Regions from separate parts of the uncultured Acetatifactor sp. genome, predicted to be linked through region 2. Evidence: predicted binding sites of a transcription regulator. Region 2 holds the regulator's gene; each other region holds the start of a gene.
The links. The regulator HrcA, encoded in region 2, represses chaperone genes, less so after heat shock. The targets are predictions, from matches to a motif close to TGTTAGCACTCNNNNNNNNNGAGTGCTAACA.
Positions count from the first base shown of each region.

Region 1 (6,468 bases), on a different contig from region 2:
CGCCTGGGATCACAGAGTTTCGAGGCAGGATAAACACACACATATAAATGAAGAAATAGAAAATTGTCGAAAGTATGGCTACGGTCATGCTTTTTTTACAGCAAACGACAGGAAAAACAGAACGCCATACACACTTTTGTATGCCGTTAGAGCCAGTGTTTACAAGGGATTGCGGGGGCAGGGTACATTTTAGGGACGAGCCCACGGGAGCCCTGGACTCGGCAAACGCCAGGAACCTGATGGAGACCTTTCAGATGATGAACCGTTCCCTGGGCTCCACCATCCTGATGGTCACCCACGATGCCCTCATGGGCTCCTATGCGGACAGGGTGCTGTTTTTAAAGGACGGGAAGATATGGAGCGAAATCCACAGGGGAGACAGGGGCAGACAGGAGATGTACCGGGAAATCTGGTCCGTGTCCGCGGCGCTGGGAGGTGAGACGGATGTATCTTAATCTTGCGGTCCGGAACGTGAAGCGGCAGGTGGGCAGCTATCTGATTTATTTTATGACAGTGTCCCTCACGGTGGCATTGCTGTTCGCCGTCAATAATGTCATCTACAGCAGGGAACTGGCGGCCTTGGCGGACCGGGGGGAGGGTGCCGGGACCGCTCTGAAAATCCTGGTGGCGGCCATCTCCTTTGTGGTGGCTTTCGTGCTCAGCTACGCCACTTCCTTTCTGCTGAAGCGCAGGAAGCGGGAATTCGGCACCTACCTGACCCTGGGCATGACCAGGCGGGACATCCTGCGCCTGTTTCTGGCGGAGACCCTTGTCATCTGCGGCATCGCCCTGGGGATAGGGCTTCTGGCGGGGGGATTCCTGTTCCAGGGGCTGATGGCGGTGATGATGAAGCTTTTGGAGATGGAGTTTTCCATGTCGCCTTATTCCCTGGAGGGGCTGCTTCGCACCGTGGCGCTGACGGCGGCGATTTTCCTGGTGGCGTCTCTGGCCTCCGGGATTTATCTGAGGCGGGCGGCAATCTATGACCTGATTCACGGGGAAAAGAAAGTGGAGAAGCGGGTGAAGCGCCCGGGCCTGTGGTTCCTGGCGACGGTGGCGGCCCTTGGCGGGATGGCGGCCTGCGGTATCCAATTCTGGAGGAGCGTGGACATATCCTTAAGGGGCGGGACAGTGGACAGCATGGAGTCTCTGCTGGCGGGCTTTATCCTATGCGTGATGCTGTTCCATATGGGAGCCGCGAAAAGCGTCGTCTTCCTCCTGCTGCGCCGTCCGGGGTTCTGCAGCCGGGGGGCCAACACTTTCGTGCTGCGCCAGCTCTCGGGAAACCTCAGCGCCAATTCCGTCATGTTCGGGTGCCTGGCGCTGTTGATGAGCCTGGCCGTGGCGGGGACGAATTTCTCATTCATCCAGAAAGCGGGCCAGGAGGAGGCTCTGCATGCGGCGTGGCCCTATGATGTCATGTATTATTCCGACAGTAACGATCGGGAGAGCGAAGCGGAGCTGGCGGAAAGCCTTATCCGGGAATACGCGGGAATCCGGAGAAAGGTATTGTGGCGCACTTTTGAGACCGGAGAACAGGAGTTCTACAGCCGCACCGGGTGGTACGAGGAGCGGATGGCGCCCAATGACAGCTTCATGCCGGTCAGCGACTTCAATGCGTTGATGGCCCCCCTGGGGGCAGAGCCGGTGGCGCTGGAGGGGCAGTTCATGATCGTGTGCACGAGCAGGGAGGCCGCGGAGCCGGACTGGTCGGACATGGTCTGGGAGCATGGGGGGAAATCCTATACGTTCCATAGCTGTCGGACGGATTATCCGAAAATCAGCTATCTGTATTTCTATGTGGTGGTGCCGGACGAGGCAGTGGCGGATATGGAGTGCGTGGAAGAGAGCAGGGCTTATCTCACGGAAAAGAGCAGATTTGACGGAATCGGCCTGCACAGGGAGCTGTCGCGGCTGCTTTCTGCGCAGGCGGGCGAAAACAGGCAGACGGGCAGGAGGCTTGCGTTCGAGATCCGGGAATACCACAGGCAGGAGGAGAACGGTGTGTCGGCCATCCTGGTGGTGGGCGCGCTGTTCGCGTCGGCTGTGTTCCTGCTGCTGGCCATGGCCATCCTGGCGCTGAAGACCCTCTCGGGCCTGGGGGAGGATAAGGGGCGGTACGAAATCCTGTTCCGGCTGGGAATGGGGGAGCGGGAGCAGGCCAGGGCGCTGTTCTGGCAGACCTTTGTCTTCTTCATCGCGCCCTTTGCCCTGCCCATGGCCCTGAGCATTCCTGTGGCCGCTTTTGGGGCCCATGTGATGCGCATGGAGGGGATGGAGGCCTCCGCGGAAGTGGTGTGGCTGATCGCGGGCATCGTGGCGGGGGTGACGGCCTTGCTGTACCTGCTGTACTACACGGCGTCTTACCTGATTGCCAGGCGGACGGTGGTGCGGGACTGAGGGCCTAAGGAAATGGATGGAAACGGCATATCTGCCGGGACGAAAAAGGGACAGGGCCTGCGGCCATGTCCCTTTCCGCGCTCAGAAGGTATACTCTCTGGACTGGCAGTAATAATAGGTCTGGAGCCTGCTGCGCCTGTCATAGGTCACAGTATAGCATTCTGTCGGCTCGCTTGCCTGTGCTGCCTTTTCCAGCGTGGCGGTAAAAGGAGAGACCTGGGAAGTCTGGGGCTGCCGCTGTCCGGAACCCTCTCTTTCCCTTCTCGGCTTCGACGCGCCGGATACCATCTGAATCGGATACACTTTGAAATAGCCCTGAATTCCAACTCCGTTTGCTCCGTTAATCCCTCCTTGGATGTATATTTCAACAGTGTCTCTTTCTTATAAGATATATCGGCGAAAATGATGGAAAAAATGACTGATTTCTAAAATAAATATTAAATCAGGCAACATGTGGGAAAGTGAGAAAAAGAAAGAAAAGAAGAGAAAACAAAAGATTAAAAGAGAAATGAGGATTTGTTTATCTGTGGATATATTTGCAAAGACTACCATATAAAACTATTATATGTTCCAGAGATTAGCACTCGAACCAAATGAGTGCTAACAAGAAAAATGAAGACAACAGGAGGCAATTACCATGAAATTAGTACCTTTAGGTGACAGAGTCGTATTGAAGCAGTTGGTTGCGGAAGAGACCACGAAGTCCGGTATCGTTCTTCCCGGACAGAGCAAAGAGAAGCCCCAGCAGGCAGAGGTGGTTGCGGTAGGCCCTGGCGGCATGGTGGACGGCAAGGAAGTGAAGATGGAGGTAAAGGCCGGCGACAACGTGATCTACTCCAAGTATGCCGGAACGGAAGTGAAGCTGGACGAGGAAGAATTCATCGTAGTAAAGCAGAACGATATCCTGGCAGTCATAAACAACTAAGGAAATCTAAGGCCTGAAAGCACCAGGCCAAAGGTTTCTAAGTTGTCGGAAGAAACGCAGCGGTGTTTCTTCCAGTTGTGAAGCAAGATAAGTCAGAATAATAAATCATTTAGAAAATGGAGGCATGATTATCATGGCAAAAGAGATCAAATACGGAGCGGAAGCCCGTGCAGCATTAGAGTCCGGCGTCAATCAGCTCAGCGACACCGTGAGAGTGACCCTTGGACCCAAAGGAAGAAACGTAGTACTGGACAAATCTTTCGGAGCGCCCCTGATCACCAACGACGGCGTGACCATCGCAAAGGAGATCGAGCTGGCGGACGCTTTTGAGAACATGGGCGCACAGCTTGTGAAGGAAGTGGCTACCAAGACCAATGACGTGGCAGGCGACGGCACCACCACCGCCACCGTTCTGGCCCAGGCAATGGTGAACGCAGGCATCAAGAACCTGGCAGCAGGCGCCAACCCCATCATCCTGAGAAAAGGCATGAAGAAAGCCACCGAGTGCGCTGTGGAAGCCATCTCCAAGATGAGCCAGAAGGTGAACGGCAAGGAGCATATCGCCAGAGTCGCCGCTATCTCCGCGGGAGATGAGGAAGTAGGACAGCTGGTTGCCGACGCTATGGAGAAGGTCAGCGGAGACGGCGTCATCACCATCGAAGAGTCCAAGACCATGCAGACTGAGCTCGACCTGGTGGAAGGCATGCAGTTCGACAGAGGCTATATTTCCGCTTACATGGCTACAGACATGGACAAGATGGAAGCGACTCTTGAGAATCCCTGTGTCCTGATCACAGATAAGAAGATTTCCAATATTCAGGAGATTCTGCCTATTTTGGAGCAGATCGTACAGTCCGGCGCGAAGCTGCTGATCATCGCCGAGGACGTGGAGGGCGAGGCCCTGACCACATTGATCGTCAACAAGCTGCGCGGCACTTTCAATGTAGTGGCTGTAAAGGCCCCCGGCTACGGCGACAGGAGGAAGGATATGCTGCAGGATATCGCCATCCTTACAGGCGGTACCGTCATCAGCTCCGATCTTGGCTATGAGCTGAAAGATGCTACCATGGATATGCTGGGCCATGCCAAGTCCGTAAAGGTTCAGAAAGAGAATACCGTCATCGTGGACGGCGAGGGCGACAAGAGTGAAATCCAGGCCCGCATCGCCCAGATTAAGAAGCAGATTGAAGAGACCACTTCCGATTTCGACAGGGAGAAGCTGCAGGAGAGACTGGCAAAGCTGGCCGGCGGTGTTGCTGTTATCCGCGTAGGCGCTGCTACCGAGACCGAGATGAAAGAGGCGAAGCTCCGTATGGAGGACGCTCTGGCAGCTACAAGAGCTGCTGTGGAAGAGGGCATCATCTGCGGCGGCGGTTCCGCTTATATCCATGCTGCCAAGGAAGTCGCCAAGCTTGCTGAGACCCTGGAGGGAGATGAGAAGACAGGTGCCAGCCTGGTTCTGAAGGCTCTGGAGTCCCCTCTGTACCACATCGCTGCGAACGCAGGCCTTGAGGGCAGCGTCATCATCAACAAGGTGAGAGAGTCCGAGCCCGGCGTAGGCTTCGACGTGCTGAAGGAAGAGTATGTGAACATGGTTGACGCAGGCATCCTGGATCCCGCCAAGGTGACCAGAAGCGCCCTGCAGAACGCTACCAGCGTGGCAAGCACTCTGCTGACCACCGAGAGCGTCGTGGCCAACATCAAGGAAGAGACACCCGCCATGCCCGCAGGCGCAGGCGGAATGGGCGGCATGATGTAATCGCCCGGAAGCTTCCTGGGACGGGAATGACAGAAACAGAATAGATACACCGGAGGGGCCGGCGCGATGGCAGAGGGAAACCTGCCAAAGCGGCGGCCCCTTTTTCTCGCCGGCGCATCTTCGGGGATTCCAAACGGATGCCATTTATGGTAAGATAATAAGAAAACAGACAGGAGGGCAAGGCAATGAACCGTTTTGAATATGTGGTAGTGTCGATTGAGGGAGATTACGCGAACCTGAGGCGCACGGACATTGAATCCGACGAGCTGAAGCTGGTGGCCAGGGCGCTTCTGCCGCCGGAGATCACAGAGGGGACAAGGCTCCTCTATGAGTGGATGGAGTACAGCATCCTCTGATTCCTACCTCTCATATATCAAAATTTACCTCTTGCGCAAAAAGCATTTACAGATTCCGGTTTTCCTGTATACTAAGGCTATGGAAAAAAACAGGGCCAGAACTGCACCGCAGCAGTAAAGGAAAACACATGAAGGTAAAAATTGAAATCCTTGAGGGGATGCCGGAGGAGGAAGTGATCATCCGGTGCCCCGGGCTGAGCGATTCCGTCATAGCGCTCCAGAACTACATATCGAAGCAGGGCAGCGCGAAAAGATGCCTTTCCCTGAAAAACGGAGAGACGGAATTCTATGTCCCCATGGAGGAGATTTATTTCTTCGAGACGGAGGGCCGGGAGCTGCGGGCCCACACGGCGGACAGGATCTTCTTCTGCGGCTACAAGCTCTACGAGCTGGAGGAGCTGCTGCCGGGGAGCTTCATGCGGGTGTCGAAGTCCACCATCGTAAATCTGGACTTCGTCTATTCCATCACCAGGAACCTGACGGCCTCCAGCGTCATGGAGTTCGCGGGGACGAAAAAGAAAGCCATGGTGTCCAGGGCTTATTTCAAGGCGGTGACGGAGCGGCTGAAAGCCCGGAAGCTGGGTGGATGACGGGAAAACGATTGGAATGATACGGAAAAGGGGTAAATGGATATGAGGAGAAAAAACGTTTTTTGGGGTCTTGTGTTTTTGACGGGAGCGGCGGCGCTCCTGCTGAGCAGGTTGGGCTTCCTGAGAGGCGTGGGCTTTTGGGCCATCGTATGCAACATCTTCCTGGCATCGGTGCTGGTCAAAGGCATCGCGAAGAGGAGTTTTGAGAAGATGCTGTTCTCCCTGGCCTTCCTCATCATCGTCAACGATGAGCTGCTGGGCCTGGAGGCCATCACGCCCTGGCCGGTGCTGGGCGCTGCTCTGCTCGGCAGCCTGGGCCTGAACCTTCTGTTCCCCAAATCCGCCAAATGGGGCGGCCATCCGGCATGGGGCAGGGGAGAGGGAGCGGAGGGGCGCGAGAGCGTCGGCCGCGTCTTCTATAAGAACACCTTCGGAGAT
Region 1 is NZ_CAPDXS010000028.1:5,769-12,236, forward strand. Features, by position in the region: gene Q2B33_RS06695 (hypothetical protein) at 156-455, shown strand; gene Q2B33_RS06700 (ABC transporter permease) at 445-2,400, shown strand; gene Q2B33_RS06705 (hypothetical protein) at 2,482-2,703, opposite strand; gene groES (co-chaperone GroES) at 3,038-3,325, shown strand; gene groL (chaperonin GroEL) at 3,459-5,084, shown strand; gene Q2B33_RS06720 (chorismate--pyruvate lyase) at 5,270-5,440, shown strand; gene Q2B33_RS06725 (LytTR family DNA-binding domain-containing protein) at 5,569-6,030, shown strand; gene Q2B33_RS06730 (hypothetical protein) at 6,103-6,468, shown strand, end outside.
Region 1: groES (co-chaperone GroES) is a predicted target of HrcA. The motif match lies at 2,976-3,006, and genes of this name have one in related genera.

Region 2 (6,468 bases):
GTGGTCATGGCGCTGGAGAGCTCCTTCTTCGCCTTCTCCGCCGCCTCCTTCAGCCTCTGCATGGCCATCTTGTCGCCTGACAGATCCACGCCCTCGGCCTTCTTGAACTCGGAAAGCATCCACTGGATGATCTTGTTATCGAAATCGTCGCCGCCCAGACGGGTATCGCCGTTGGTGGCCAGCACCTCGATGACGCCGTCGCCAATCTCAATGATGGACACGTCGAAGGTGCCGCCGCCCAGGTCGTACACCATGATCTTCTGCTCTTTCTCATTGTCAAGGCCGTAGGCCAGCGCCGCCGCGGTGGGCTCATTGATGATGCGCTTTACGTCCAGCCCCGCGATCTTGCCCGCGTCCTTGGTGGCCTGGCGCTGTGCGTCGTTGAAATACGCGGGAACCGTGATCACCGCCTCGCCCACCTTCTCTCCCAGATAGCTCTCGGCATCCGCCTTCAGCTTCTGCAGGATCATGGCCGAAATCTGCTGGGGCGAATATCTCTTGCCGTCCACGGAGCGGCCGTTGTCCGTACCCATGTCCCTCTTGATGGAGGCGATGGTCTTCTCCGCATTGGTCACCGCCTGGCGCTTTGCGGGCTCGCCCACCAGCCTCTCCCCGGTCTTCGTGAAAGCCACCACGGAAGGCGTGGTCCTCGCCCCCTCCGCGTTCGCGATAACGGTGGGCTTTCCGCCCTCCATGACCGCCACGCAGCTATTTGTCGTACCTAAGTCGATGCCGATAATCTTGCTCATTTTTTATATCCTCCTGAATTGTTCTGCCTTTATCTTGAAATTTTTCCTTGATACCTAACCAATGATAATCTGCTGGTTTGCAAAACGAACTTGTTCGCTTGTGAACCATTCTCACACTACTACGGCTACCATAGAGTGTCTGACTACGCTGTCGCGGTAGGTGTACCCCTTCTGCAGCTCCTGGGCCACCGTGCCGGATTCGTACTCCTCGCTCTCCACCTGCATCACCGCGTTGTGGAGGTTGGGGTCGAACTCCTGCCCCAGGGCCTGGATGGGCTTCACGCCGATATTCTCCAGCTCCGTCATGAGCTGTTTGTAGATCCGGTTCATGCCGTCCACGAAGGGATCCTCCTTCCTGTCCTCGGGCACCGTGGCCAGACCTCTCTCGAAATTGTCCACCACCGGGAGCATCTTCTCGATGACGCTCCTGGCGCCGGTCTCGAACATGGCGTGCTTCTCCTTCTCCGTCCGGTTGCGGAAGTTCTCAAATTCCGCCAGCTGGCGCTTCACCTTGTCCTCCAGCTGTTCAATCTGATCCTTATAGCCCTGGGCTTTCTTGTCCAGCTTGGCCTGCTTCCTGGCCGCACGCTTCTCCGCCCAGGTCTTGGGATCTACTCCCTCCGGAGCCGCCTCGCTCTCTTCCCCGGCCTCGTCCGCCGTCTCCTCCTGCCCGGCCTCCCCGGCCTGCTGCCCCTTTTCGGGCTCCGGCGCCTCAGCGCACTCTTCCGCCCTGTCCTCCGTCCCGGGGGCTTCCTGATCCTTTTCTATCTCCATATCCTTTTCCTGCTCTGCCATATCCCCGATTGTCAACCTCCATTCCTTTTGCCGCTATTTTACTGCCATTTCACTTCTGTCTTGCTTCTATCAGCTTCTATATGCCCTATCCTTTCTTCCCATATAGCTCGTCAAGCTGTGTCTGTATGGCCCGAAGCGTCCCTACGACCTTGTCGTAATCCATCCGCTTTGGCCCTACGATACCGATTGTTCCCTTCATGCCGCCGCCCAATTCATAGGTGGCGGTGACCACGCTGCAGTCCTTCATGCTCTGCACCTGGGTCTCCGCGCCGATGTACACCTGGATGCCCGTCTCCTCGCCCTGGGCGTGGGCCTCCTGGAGGAGCTCTCCCAGGAGCTGCTTTTCCTCAAAGGTGTTGATCAGCTCGCTGGCCTTCTGCTGGTCGGCCAGCTCCGGGTAGCGGAAGATATTGTTGGTGCCGCTGGTGTAGATCTCCAGGTCCTCCTCCGCCCTGATGGCCTCCGCCACCGCGTCGATGACCTCGCTGACGATGGCGCTGTGGATGCCCGCCTGCTGCTTCATGACGGCTATCATGGCCAGGTTGATCTCATCGATGGACAGGCCGTTTAAGTAGGTGTTCAGCAGGATGTTCAGCTTCAGCAGGGTTTCGTCGTCCAGCTCCTCCTCCACGGACAGGATGTTGTTCTTGATCACATTCCCCTGGATGACGATTACCGCCAGGATCTGCCCCGCGTCCACCCGGGAAAGCTGGATGAACTTCAGCTTGCTTCGCTTGGTCTGGGGGGCGGAGATCATGGTGGCGTACTGGGTGTTCTGCGCCAGCACCCTGGCCATCTGCTTCAGGAGCGTCTCCATCTTGTCCTGGCGCTCCACCAGCATATCCCGCATCTCCACCACTTCCCGCTCCTTCTCCTCCATCATGGCGTCCACGTAGAGGCGGTAGCCCTTGTCTGAAGGAATCCTGCCCGCGGAGGTATGGGGCTGGAAAATGTATCCCATCTCCTCCAGGTCGGCCATCTCGTTGCGGATGGTGGCAGAGCTTAAGTTCAGGTCGGTGTACTTGGAAATGGTTCTGCTGCCAACCGGCTCCCCTGTCTCCAGGTAATTGCGGATGACTGCCTGCAGGATTTTCTTTTTTCTCTCATCCAGCTCCATCCAAGCTGCCTCCCTTTCTGTTATTAGCACTCATTTAAGGGGAGTGCTAACATCTACTAACCATAAAATAGCACTTACCCTATCCATTGTCAACCGATTTCCTCAAAAATAATTCTAAAAAAAATCTAAATAGCCTGCGCATACAAAAAACAGAATCCTCGCCAAGCAAGAATCCTGTTTTCCGCATCCGTTTTCCGTATGGGCTTCAGATGTCGAAGCAGCCGGAGACTTCGCCGTTCATCACATAGTAGACCTTGTTCTCCTCCGGCTTCACGTACATCTCCACGCTCTCTAACTCGCCCACCTTGCGCTTCAGGTCGTATTTCCATACATCCCTGGCAATCTTCAGCAGATCTTCCTGTGAGTAGGACCTGCCTGCGTACTGGATGTGGAGGACGCTCTCCACAGCCTTCTTCGCCGCAGCCTTGGGCGCCGTCTTCTTTTCGGCGGCTTTCGCGGCCTTGGGCGCCTCCTCCGCAGGTGCCTCCGTCTTGGCTGCCCTGGCCGTCTTTGCAGGCCTGCCCGCGGTCTTCTTCGCGGGGGCCTTCCTGGGCTCCTCCTGGGGCTCTGTTGCCTTGGTTTCTGCTATTTCTTCTGTCTTTATCTCTTCTGCCTTGGGTTCGATAGCTTCCGCCACTACTGTTTCCGTAGTCTTTGCTGCAGTTTTCGTCGATTTTCTTCCTGCCATGATTGTCCACTTCCTTTCTCTCATATCTATGTTCCGTTGCTGGAAACAGGCGTGGAACGGCCCTGCCGTCCCGCCTACCCTGCTGTATTGTATTCCTTTTTGCAAAAAAAGTCAACTATATAGTGTTCATTTTTCTCCGATACGCCTCTCCCGGCTCCGTGACACTGCTGAATATTCCGGGGAAACGGCCCGGGGATCATGCAGAAATACGCGGTCTGCCTCCGGCCCATGATGTCAGGCCTGTGGTATTTGTGCAGGATTCCCATGTTTTTCCTGCCTCTGCCCGCAGAATCGCCAAATGGCCGGAGGTTCCTCCTTTGATTTTACGCCGCCAGCCCGAAGTACAGCAGCACCACCGCCCCCAGCGCGATGCGGTACCAGCCGAAGACCTTGAAGTCGTGCTTCTTGATGTATCCCATCAGGAACCGGAGCACGAACAGGGACACGATGAAGGACACCACTGTCCCCACGATCAGCAGCGTCAGTTCCATGGAGGTGAACGCGAAGCCGAATTTCACCACCTTCAGGAGGCTGGCCCCGAACATCACCGGAATGGCCAGGAAGAAGGTGTACTCTGCCGCCACCGTCCTGGACACGCCGATGAGCAGGGCGCCCACGATCGTGGCGCCGGAGCGGGAGGTACCGGGGAACACGGCGGCGATCAGCTGGAACACGCCGATGAGGAAGGCGGTCTGGAAGGTGATCTGGGAGAGCCTGCGTATCCTGGGCCTCCTCCCCTTGTTCCAGCTCTCCACCACGATGAAGGCCACGCCGAACACGATCAGGGCGATCGCCACGCTGGTGGGGTTATAGAACAGCTCGTCGAACACGTCGTCGAACAGGATACCGATCACCGCCGCCGGCACGCAGGACACCAGGATTTTGAACCACAGGATCCAGATGTCCTTCTTGAAATAGGACATGATGCCGGTTTCCCCCGTCTGCTCCCGCTCTCTCCTGGTCAGGGCGAAGGGCCAGATCTGGCCCCAGAACAGCACCACCACCGCCAGGATGGCCCCCAGCTGGATGACCACGTCGAACATGCCGAAGAACTCCTCGCTGACGCCAATGCCGTTCTCAAGCGGGCGGAAGGGCATCAGGCTCTCCACCAGAATCAAGTGCCCTGTGCTGCTGATGGGCAGCCATTCCGTGATGCCCTCCACTATGCCATAGATGATTGCCTTGATGATTTCAATGAACTGTTCCATCTTCACTCTCCATTCTCTCTTTTATACTGCATAACGCTGAATACTGCCTAATGTAATCATGCGCTTGAACCGGTCAGCGTTATGCAGTCTGGCTTCACGGCAAGTGAAACCGTTAAGCAGTATATATCGCTTTTGTGCCTTCCTCTGTGCAGATTGCTCATTTCTCCAGGAAAGCCAGCAGCTCCTGATAGGACTCCGCCGCGTCCCGGTAGCCCTGGCGGTACAGGGCCCGCAGCTTCCTCCCGTCCTTCTCCACCCGCCCCACGCCGCTGGGCGCTTTCGGCCGGATCACGAATACCTGGCCGCTCTTTCGCAGCCTCTCCACATAGGCCACCTGTTCCCTGTAGCGCGCGTTCCGGCGGGCCATCAGCTCCGCCACCCTCGGGTACCGCCAGTACCGCGCCCGCAGCAGCCAGAGCATGTGGGCCTTGACCCGCCGCCTCACGAAGGACGTCTCTTTGGTCATGACCACCACATTCTTCCGGTTCCCGTCCAGGACGGATTTCTGGATGGGGATGGAGTCGCTCAAGCCCCCGTCCAGGTACAGCCCGCCGCCGATCCTCACGTTCCGGGATACCAGGGGCAGGGAGGCGGATGCCCGGATCTTCACGATGTCCTTCCTCACGTCCCGTATCCGGAAGTAGGCCGGCTTTCCGGTAACGATGTCCGTGGCCACGCTGTAGGCCTTTCCGCCATACTGTTCAAAAGCCTTGTAGTCGTAGGGGTTCAGCTGCTCCGGCACCAGCCGGTAATTCATGTCCACATTGAACAGATCCCCCGTGGTCAGCAGGCTCCACAGACTGCAGTACCTTTTGTCGTCCAGGTAGTCTATGCAAACGTCCCTGGCCCGCCCCCGCTGCTTCGAGAGATAGCTGCACATGCTGCAGGCCCCCGCCGACACGCCGTACACACTGGAAAATTCTATGCCCTTATCCAGGAAAAAATCGATCACCCCGGCGGTGTAGAGTCCTTTCATGCCGCCGCCCTCCAATATCAGTCCTGCCTGATACACGATTATCCCGCCTTTCTGACAATTCTGTCATTTTATTTCCGCGCAACTGTCTGCCGGAAGCACAGCGGCTTTCCTGGCTGGCGCCGATTCGTCTGCTGTGCAGGACCCGGCGGATGACAGCACGTTTGTTCTGCGGAGGCCTGGCTGTTACCAGTCCTCCTGCCCCTAGCGGTAGGTCTCCTCCACGAACCGCCGCAGGGCCTTTAACGACCGCTCTACCTTTTCGGTGGCGATGCAGTAGGCCATGCGGAAGTATCCCGGCGCGCCGAAGGTGTCCCCGGGCACCAGCACCAGGTCATAGTCCAGCGCCTTGCGGCAGAACGCCCTGGCGTCCTCCTCCAGGGCTTTGGGGAAGATGTAGAAGGTCCCGCCGGGCTTCACGCAGGAAAAGCCCAAATCCACCAGTTCCTTGTAGAGGATTTCCATGTTGGTCTCATAGACGCTCAAGTCCGCCGTCCGGTCCAGCACTTTGGCCACGGCAAGCTGGATGATGGACGGCGGGCAGTTATGCCCGATGCCCCTGGAAATCTGGCCGCACATGTTGACCATGGTCTCCGCGTCCCTGCATCTGGGGTTCACCGCCACATAGCCGATGCGCTCCCCGGGGATGGACAGGGACTTGGAGAAGGAATAGCACATGATGGTATCGTCGTAAAAGGCGGACACGCAGGGCGCCTCCACGCCGCTAAATACGATTTCACGATACGGTTCATCCGAAATCAGGTATATAGTGTGCCCGTATTCCGCCGATTTCTCCCGCAGGAGATCCGCCAGCTTCCTGAGGGTGGCCGCGGAATAGGCCACGCCGGAGGGATTGTTGGGCGTGTTGATCAGCACAGCCATCACCTTCCCGGTGAGCATCTCCTCGAATTTCCCGAAATGGATCTGGAAGCTCTCCG
Region 2 is NZ_CAPDXS010000007.1:31,715-38,182, reverse strand. Features, by position in the region: gene dnaK (molecular chaperone DnaK) at 1-749, opposite strand, end outside; gene grpE (nucleotide exchange factor GrpE) at 861-1,544, opposite strand; gene hrcA (heat-inducible transcriptional repressor HrcA) at 1,630-2,661, opposite strand; gene Q2B33_RS02140 (DUF6465 family protein) at 2,867-3,349, opposite strand; gene Q2B33_RS02135 (undecaprenyl-diphosphate phosphatase) at 3,673-4,557, opposite strand; gene Q2B33_RS02130 (patatin family protein) at 4,715-5,569, opposite strand; gene Q2B33_RS02125 (pyridoxal phosphate-dependent aminotransferase) at 5,735-6,468, opposite strand, start outside.

Region 3 (6,468 bases), on a different contig from region 2:
TGTGATCCGGCAGGACAATCACAGCCTGCTGTATTTCAACAAAAGAGTTCAGACCGTATCGCCGGAGATACGCTTGGGCAAGACCTGCCATGAGGTATGGGCGGGATCTTGCATCAACTGTCCCCTGCTGACCATAGAGGGCAGGCAGGAGGGGCGCTCCCTGAGCTACAATGCCACCTTCGGCGGGGTGGTGGACATGGTAGCCACCCGGATGCTCTGGAAGGATGCCATCCCCGCCTTCGTGGTCAGTGTCACGCCCCGGATAGAGTCCTCCGGCTATACATACCGCAAAATCCTGCGCCTGGATCTGGGCCGGAACCGCTACGACGTGCTGAAGTTCGATGCGGGCGCATGGCTGAACCAGCGGGGAACCGAGGACCTTGCCGGGGAATTCGAGAAGCTGGCCGGAAGCGGCATGGTGCATCCCGACGACGTGGAGCGCTTCCGGGACTTTACCGATATATCCCATCTGCAGAATGCCCTGCACTCCGGCAAGTCCGTACTGACCTGCATCTACCGCCGTCTCCATGAGGAAGAGTTCCGCTGGTATCTGGTCGAAGTCGTCCGGGCCTTCGATTACAGCGAAGACAACCAGACCGCCATGTTCTGCGTTAAGGACGTGCACGATACCATGCGGGAAGGCCTGGAGCGGGAGGGGGACAATGTCCGCAGCCGCGATGCCCTTCTGGCCGTAGGCGAGCGGAGCTTCGGCATCTATGCCGTCAACCTGGAGACCGGCGCTACGGACGTCATCCGTGTGGAGGGACATACGCCCGGGGAAGAGCTCCTCCTGCCGCCCCTGTGGGATACTTATCTGCATTCCCGGATCATGGAAAGGCTCCATCCCGCCTACCGGGAGGCTTTCCTGGCGAAATTCTCCACTGAGGGCCTCATACAGGCCAGGGATACCGGGGAGCAGGAATCGGAGCTTTTGTGCCAGTGGGAGATCGGCGGCTCCTACCGCTATATCTCCGTGACGGCCCACCTGAACAGCGAGCACGGCAATCCGGAATACGCCCTCCTGGCCATGGAGAACATGGACGAACAGATGCGCAAGGAGCTGGCCCACAGCAAGCACGACATGCAGATCGCCGCAATCCTGAAGTCCCGCTTCACCATGATGACCACGGTGAACCTGGAGAACGGCCAGTGCGAGCGCATCCGCCTGGACGGCGCCGCCCGGATGCAGGATGCCCAGGTGGGCGATTACAGCTATTACACCCAGCTGCTGATTCCACAATTGTACCCGGAGGACGCCCTCAATTACGGGCATCTCCTGTCCCTGGAGCATCTGCAGGAAAAGGCGGCGGTGACGGAGCATTACGCGGAGGAAATCTGCCAGTACCGCATCAAGGGGAATCCTCCCCGCTGGCTGGAGCAGCATATCATCTACAGCCGCCAGAACGGCAGGATGGTGGTCAATATCCTGGGCCATGACATCACCGACGAGAAGAGCCGGGAGGACCAACGGCACCGGGCCATGCAGGACCGGGCCTACATCATCAGCAGCCTGAGCAGCCTGTTCTTCTCCACCTATTACATCGATTTGGAGCGGGATACCTTCCGGGCCGTGACCAAGCTGGGCAAGGGCGGGGACGTGCTGGGCAGCGAAGTGAACTGCACCGCCGCCCTGGAGGTCTACGCCGAGAATTTCATCCATCCGGATGACAGGGAAGACTATCTGAAGGTCATGAACATACCGAATCTTATGCAGAACCTGCGCTGGTGGCAGCCCTATGTATCGGCCACCTACCGGAAGCTTCCCCAGGAGCCCGACGATGATACCGCGGCTCCCCAGTGGGTACGGGCCACGGTGGTGCTGGCCCAAATCGGCGGCAACGACATGCCGAAGACCGCGGTGTACGTGGCCCAGGACATCACGGAGACCCTGCAGCGCCAGCAACTGAAGTGACACGGAATCGGAAATCCCCATCATCCGGCGCCGAAAATGAACGGGAGTAAGGAAAAACATGGACAAAATATTGATAATCGAAGACAGCCGGGCACAGGCTGAATATCTGAAATCAATCCTGAGCGATGACTACGAGGTCACCATATGCCTGGAAGGCGAGGAAGGCTTCCGCAAGGCAAAGGGGGATGACTTCTCCCTGATCTTCCTGGACATCATCATGCCGGACGTAGACGGCTTCACGCTGCTGAAGAAATTCCAGGAGACGATCCTCACCAAGTATACGCCCGTCATCCTGGTCAGCGGCCTGGCGGATGTGCAGCACGAGGAGAAAGGCCTCACCCTGGGCGCGGTGGACTACATCGCCAAGCCCTTCAGCCCCATCACGGTCCGGGCCAGGGCCGCCATCCACATCAAGCTCCACCACTACCAGATGCAGTTCATGCACCAGGCCACCATGGATCAGCTCACCGGCGTGGCCAACAGGCGGCGCTACGAAGACGAGAGCAACTTAAAATGGCGGGAGGCCATCCGGCTGGGGCTCACCTTCTCCGTCTGCATGTTCGACATCGACAAGTTCAAGGTATACAACGACACCTTCGGCCATCCGTCGGGGGATAAGGTCATCTCCGCCGTGGCCCAGGCGGCATCCGCCTTCTTCCAGCGCCCCACGGACTTCTTCGGGCGCTACGGCGGGGAGGAGTTCGTGGCGATTATGCTGGGCAATGATTCCAGGTCTGCCTTTGAGTTCCTGCAGACCATCCGACAGGCAGTGGAGGATCTCCATATCCCCCATGACCCTTCCGTATCCCCCTGGGTCACCATCAGCATCGGCGGTGTCACCCTTCTGCCCAAGATGGGGGACGATTACGACGACTACCTGAAGATCGCGGACAACATGCTCTACAAGGCCAAGCACAACGGCCGGAACATGGTGGTGTGGTCCGATGGCGGCAAGGAGGAGTGGCGGGAGCGGTAGCTCCCCCCATATCCCCGCTGTTCCTCTGTAAGGGGATAGCGGGAATGCCAGTCCGTAAAGGCACAGCGAGCGGGCGTATCGATTCTTTCCAATCAATACGCCCGCTCAATTCGCTTCGTCCAATGGACCATACCTCCTTATTCAGTTTTTTCTTTCTCTTCCATTTCACCTTTTTGTGCTTTCCACGCTTTTCCTGTACTCCATGCACTGTAACGTTCTGGCAAATTCCGCTTCAGATATCCGCTACTTTTTTCGTGTCCTGCACCTTCTGTCTGGAACCTTTGCTGTTTATTTAGTTTTTTTAATGGAAGATTTTGTTTTTCCTCTCTCTTTATTGTGATTTCATTATAAGCCCTGATTCCATATTTGTCAATACTTTTTTGAAATTTTTAATTATTTTTTTGAAATTATTTTTTGAGGTATCTATTTTGCGAATTCAAGCTGTTTTCTGCCGTTTATTCTGCTAATTATAGGGCATTGCCCCGTTTTCGCACAAGCCCATGGACGGGCTGCGGGCCGCGCCGCTCAGCCCGCTCTGTGGTATGCCCTGCCCTCACATGCCGCCTGGAATTCCCCAAGCTTCCGTTTCGCCTCCCCGCTCAGATGCTCCGGAACCTGAATCTGCACGGTCACGTATTGATCGCCGCGGACCTTCGGGTCTTTCATGGAGACGATCCCCTTTCCCTTCAGCCGGATCTTGGTGCCGGACTGGGTACCCTCCCGAATCTTGCAGAGCACCTTCCCGGAAAGGGTCTGCACCGCCGCCTCGCCGCCCAGCACGGCCGTGGAGAAGGGGATGTTCGCCACCGTGTACACATCCAGGCCCTGCCGCTCAAAGCCCGGCTTCTTCCCCACGTTCACTTTCAGCAGCAGGTCTCCTGGGCTGCCGCCTCTTCCCCGGGCGCCTTTTCCTCTCAGGCGTATGCTCTTCCCGTCATCGATCCCCGCAGGAATCCGCACACGCAGGGACTGCCGGCCCGCCCCCTCCCCCGTGTCCAGGCGGAGGGTCTTCTCGCACCCGAAGGCCGCCTCCTCAAAGCTGACGGAAATCTCCGCCCGCAGGTCCGCGCCGCCCCTTCCGAACCCCTCCCCGAGGTCTTCGCCGAACATGCTCTTCAGGATATCGTCCATGCCGTCGCTTCCGAAGCGGTATTCATAGCGGTATCCGCCTCTGTCCCCGCTGCCGTAAGCCCGGCGGGCCTCCTGCCCTCCGCAGGCACCGGAGCCTCCGAAGCCATACATGTCTTCAAACGGATTTCCCCGGGAACCGGCATCCTGCGCCCCGCTGCCGTCGAAGGCGGCATGGCCGAACCGGTCGTAGAGCCTGCGCTTCTCGGGGTCGCTCAGGATTTCGTAGGCCTGGGTGGCCTCTTTGAATTTCTCTTCCGCCCGGGCGTCGCCTGCGCTGGTATCCGGGTGGTATTTTTTCGCCAGCTTCCGATATGCTTTCTTTATGGTCTTGTCGTCCGCGCCGCGCTCCACTCCCAGCACCGCGTAGTAATCTCTTTTCGCTGCCATCTTATTCCTCCCGTCTCCGCGTCAGCCTCCGGTTCCCCTGCACGGCCTCCGGCCCACATGCCGCCTGCGCCTGCCCCGCTGGGGAATGGGCAGGCAGGTGTCCAGCGGCCCGTACAGCAAGACACCCCGCAGCGTCTCCTGCGGGGTATCCTGGCGGCCTGTGCAAAACATTATCCCTCGATGGAGATGTAATGCTTCTTCTCCTCCACTGCCTTCTTCTCCTCCTTGGGGATATGGAAGGTCAGGATGCCGTTCTCGTACTTGGGGTGGATGTCCTCCTCGGTCACATGCTCCCCTACGTAGAAGCTGCGGCTCATGCTCCCGGCGTAGCGTTCGCGCCTGACATAAGTCCCCTTCTCATCCTTCTCGTCCTTGTTCAATCCCTTGGCGGCGCTGACGGTGAGGTTGCCGTTCACAAGCTCCATCTGAATCTCGTCCTTTTTGAAGCCCGGCAGGTCGATGTCCACCTCGTAGCCGCCCTCCGTCTCCTTCACATCAGTCTTCATCAGGTTCCTGGCGTGCTTGCCGTACAGCGTCCTGTCGATGTCAGGGAATGATGGAAACGCGAAATCCTCCATAAAGCTGTCGAACAAATTATCTCTGAAAATACTGGGCATCATCATAAGTCATGTCTCCTTTCTGCATCTGCACTTTGCTATCCTCCGGCGCTGTCCTGGCTTTGTGAAGCGCCGGTTCCTTTGAACCCGGGATCCGATCGGCTCCTGCCTTTCGTTTTCTCTGTTCCCTTGTTCTATTCGTACTATAACACTTATTTTAGCACTCGTCAAGAGGGAGTGCTAACAATTTCTGTGAAGATTCTGTGAACTGTACAGGCTTTATCTTTCCCGGAATCATTATAGAATATGAGAAGCTTTTCAATGGGTTCTGTCCTCCCGCAAAATGTTGTTGACCATGCCATGCCACCCGTGCTATAATCCTTTCAACAACTGAATAGCAGGAATGTCTTCAGGGCAGGGTGACTCTTCTCGGATGTCTGTGGTCTGAGAAGCAAGAATTCCCGATCGGCGGTGATAGTCCGCGGGCGCACATGCGCGGGGTTCGGTGAAATTCCGGAACCGACGGTATAGTCCGGATTAAAGAAGGTGTGTCGGAATGGCCAGATGGTATCTGGCTTTTGTCTGCACTCTTTTTTGTCCGCCTGTGAACTGCTCTGTAGGCAATTTCGATGCACCTGAAACGAAAAAAATGACACCTGAAAGGCCTTTCGCCGCTTTCAGGTGTCATTACATTTCAGGAGGTATCCATATGAAACACACAAGCACTAAGAAACTGACCACCCTGGGCCTGCTGTGCACGCTGGCCTACATCGCCACCGTCTTTGGCCGCGTCCCGCTGATCCTGTTCCTGAAGTACGATCCCAAGGACGTCGTCATCGTCATCGGCGGGCTGCTCTTCAGCCCCTTGACCGCCCTGGCCATCAGCGTCATCGTGTCCGTCACGGAGATGTTCACCGTCAGCAGCACCGGCTTCTGGGGCTGCCTGATGAACGTCATCTCCAGCTGCGCCTTCGCCTGCCCCGCCGCCTATGTCTATGGGAAAAGGCGCAGGCTGTCCAGCGCCCTGGGAGGGCTGCTTGGCGGATGGGGCTGCCAGGTGGCGGTGATGATGCTCTGGAATTACCTGGTTGCTCCGGTGTACATGGGGTATTCCAGGGAGGCGGTGGCGCAGCTGCTGCTTCCGGCCTTCCTGCCCTTTAATGTGATCAAAGGGGGACTGAACGCGGGGATCGCACTGCTTTTATACAAGCCCGTAGTCACTGCTCTGCGGCGCTCCCATCTGGCGGAGGCCCTCCCCGCTTCGGAACCTGCCGGAAAAATGCGGTTCCGTCCCGGGGCATTCCTGACTGCCCTGTTCCTCCTGGCAAGCTGTCTCCTGTTGTTCCTCTCCCTGCGAGGCGCTTTTTAGGGGGCCTGGTATCCCTTGCACACATCCACCCATCCCGCGTGGCCGGAGCATTCCTCCAGCTCCGGGATGGTGAGCTCTATGGCGCTGTTGGAGCTGCCGCAGGCGGGGAATACCGTCTCGAAGCGCTTCAGGGACA
Region 3 is NZ_CAPDXS010000016.1:25,995-32,462, reverse strand. Features, by position in the region: gene Q2B33_RS04385 (hypothetical protein) at 1-1,912, shown strand, start outside; gene Q2B33_RS04380 (diguanylate cyclase) at 1,971-2,888, shown strand; gene Q2B33_RS04375 (DnaJ C-terminal domain-containing protein) at 3,414-4,406, opposite strand; gene Q2B33_RS04370 (Hsp20/alpha crystallin family protein) at 4,577-5,029, opposite strand; FMN riboswitch at 5,365-5,515, shown strand; gene Q2B33_RS04365 (ECF transporter S component) at 5,673-6,332, shown strand; gene Q2B33_RS04360 (YbaK/EbsC family protein) at 6,329-6,468, opposite strand, start outside.
Region 3: Q2B33_RS04370 (Hsp20/alpha crystallin family protein) is a predicted target of HrcA. The motif match lies at 5,179-5,209, and genes of this name have one in related genera.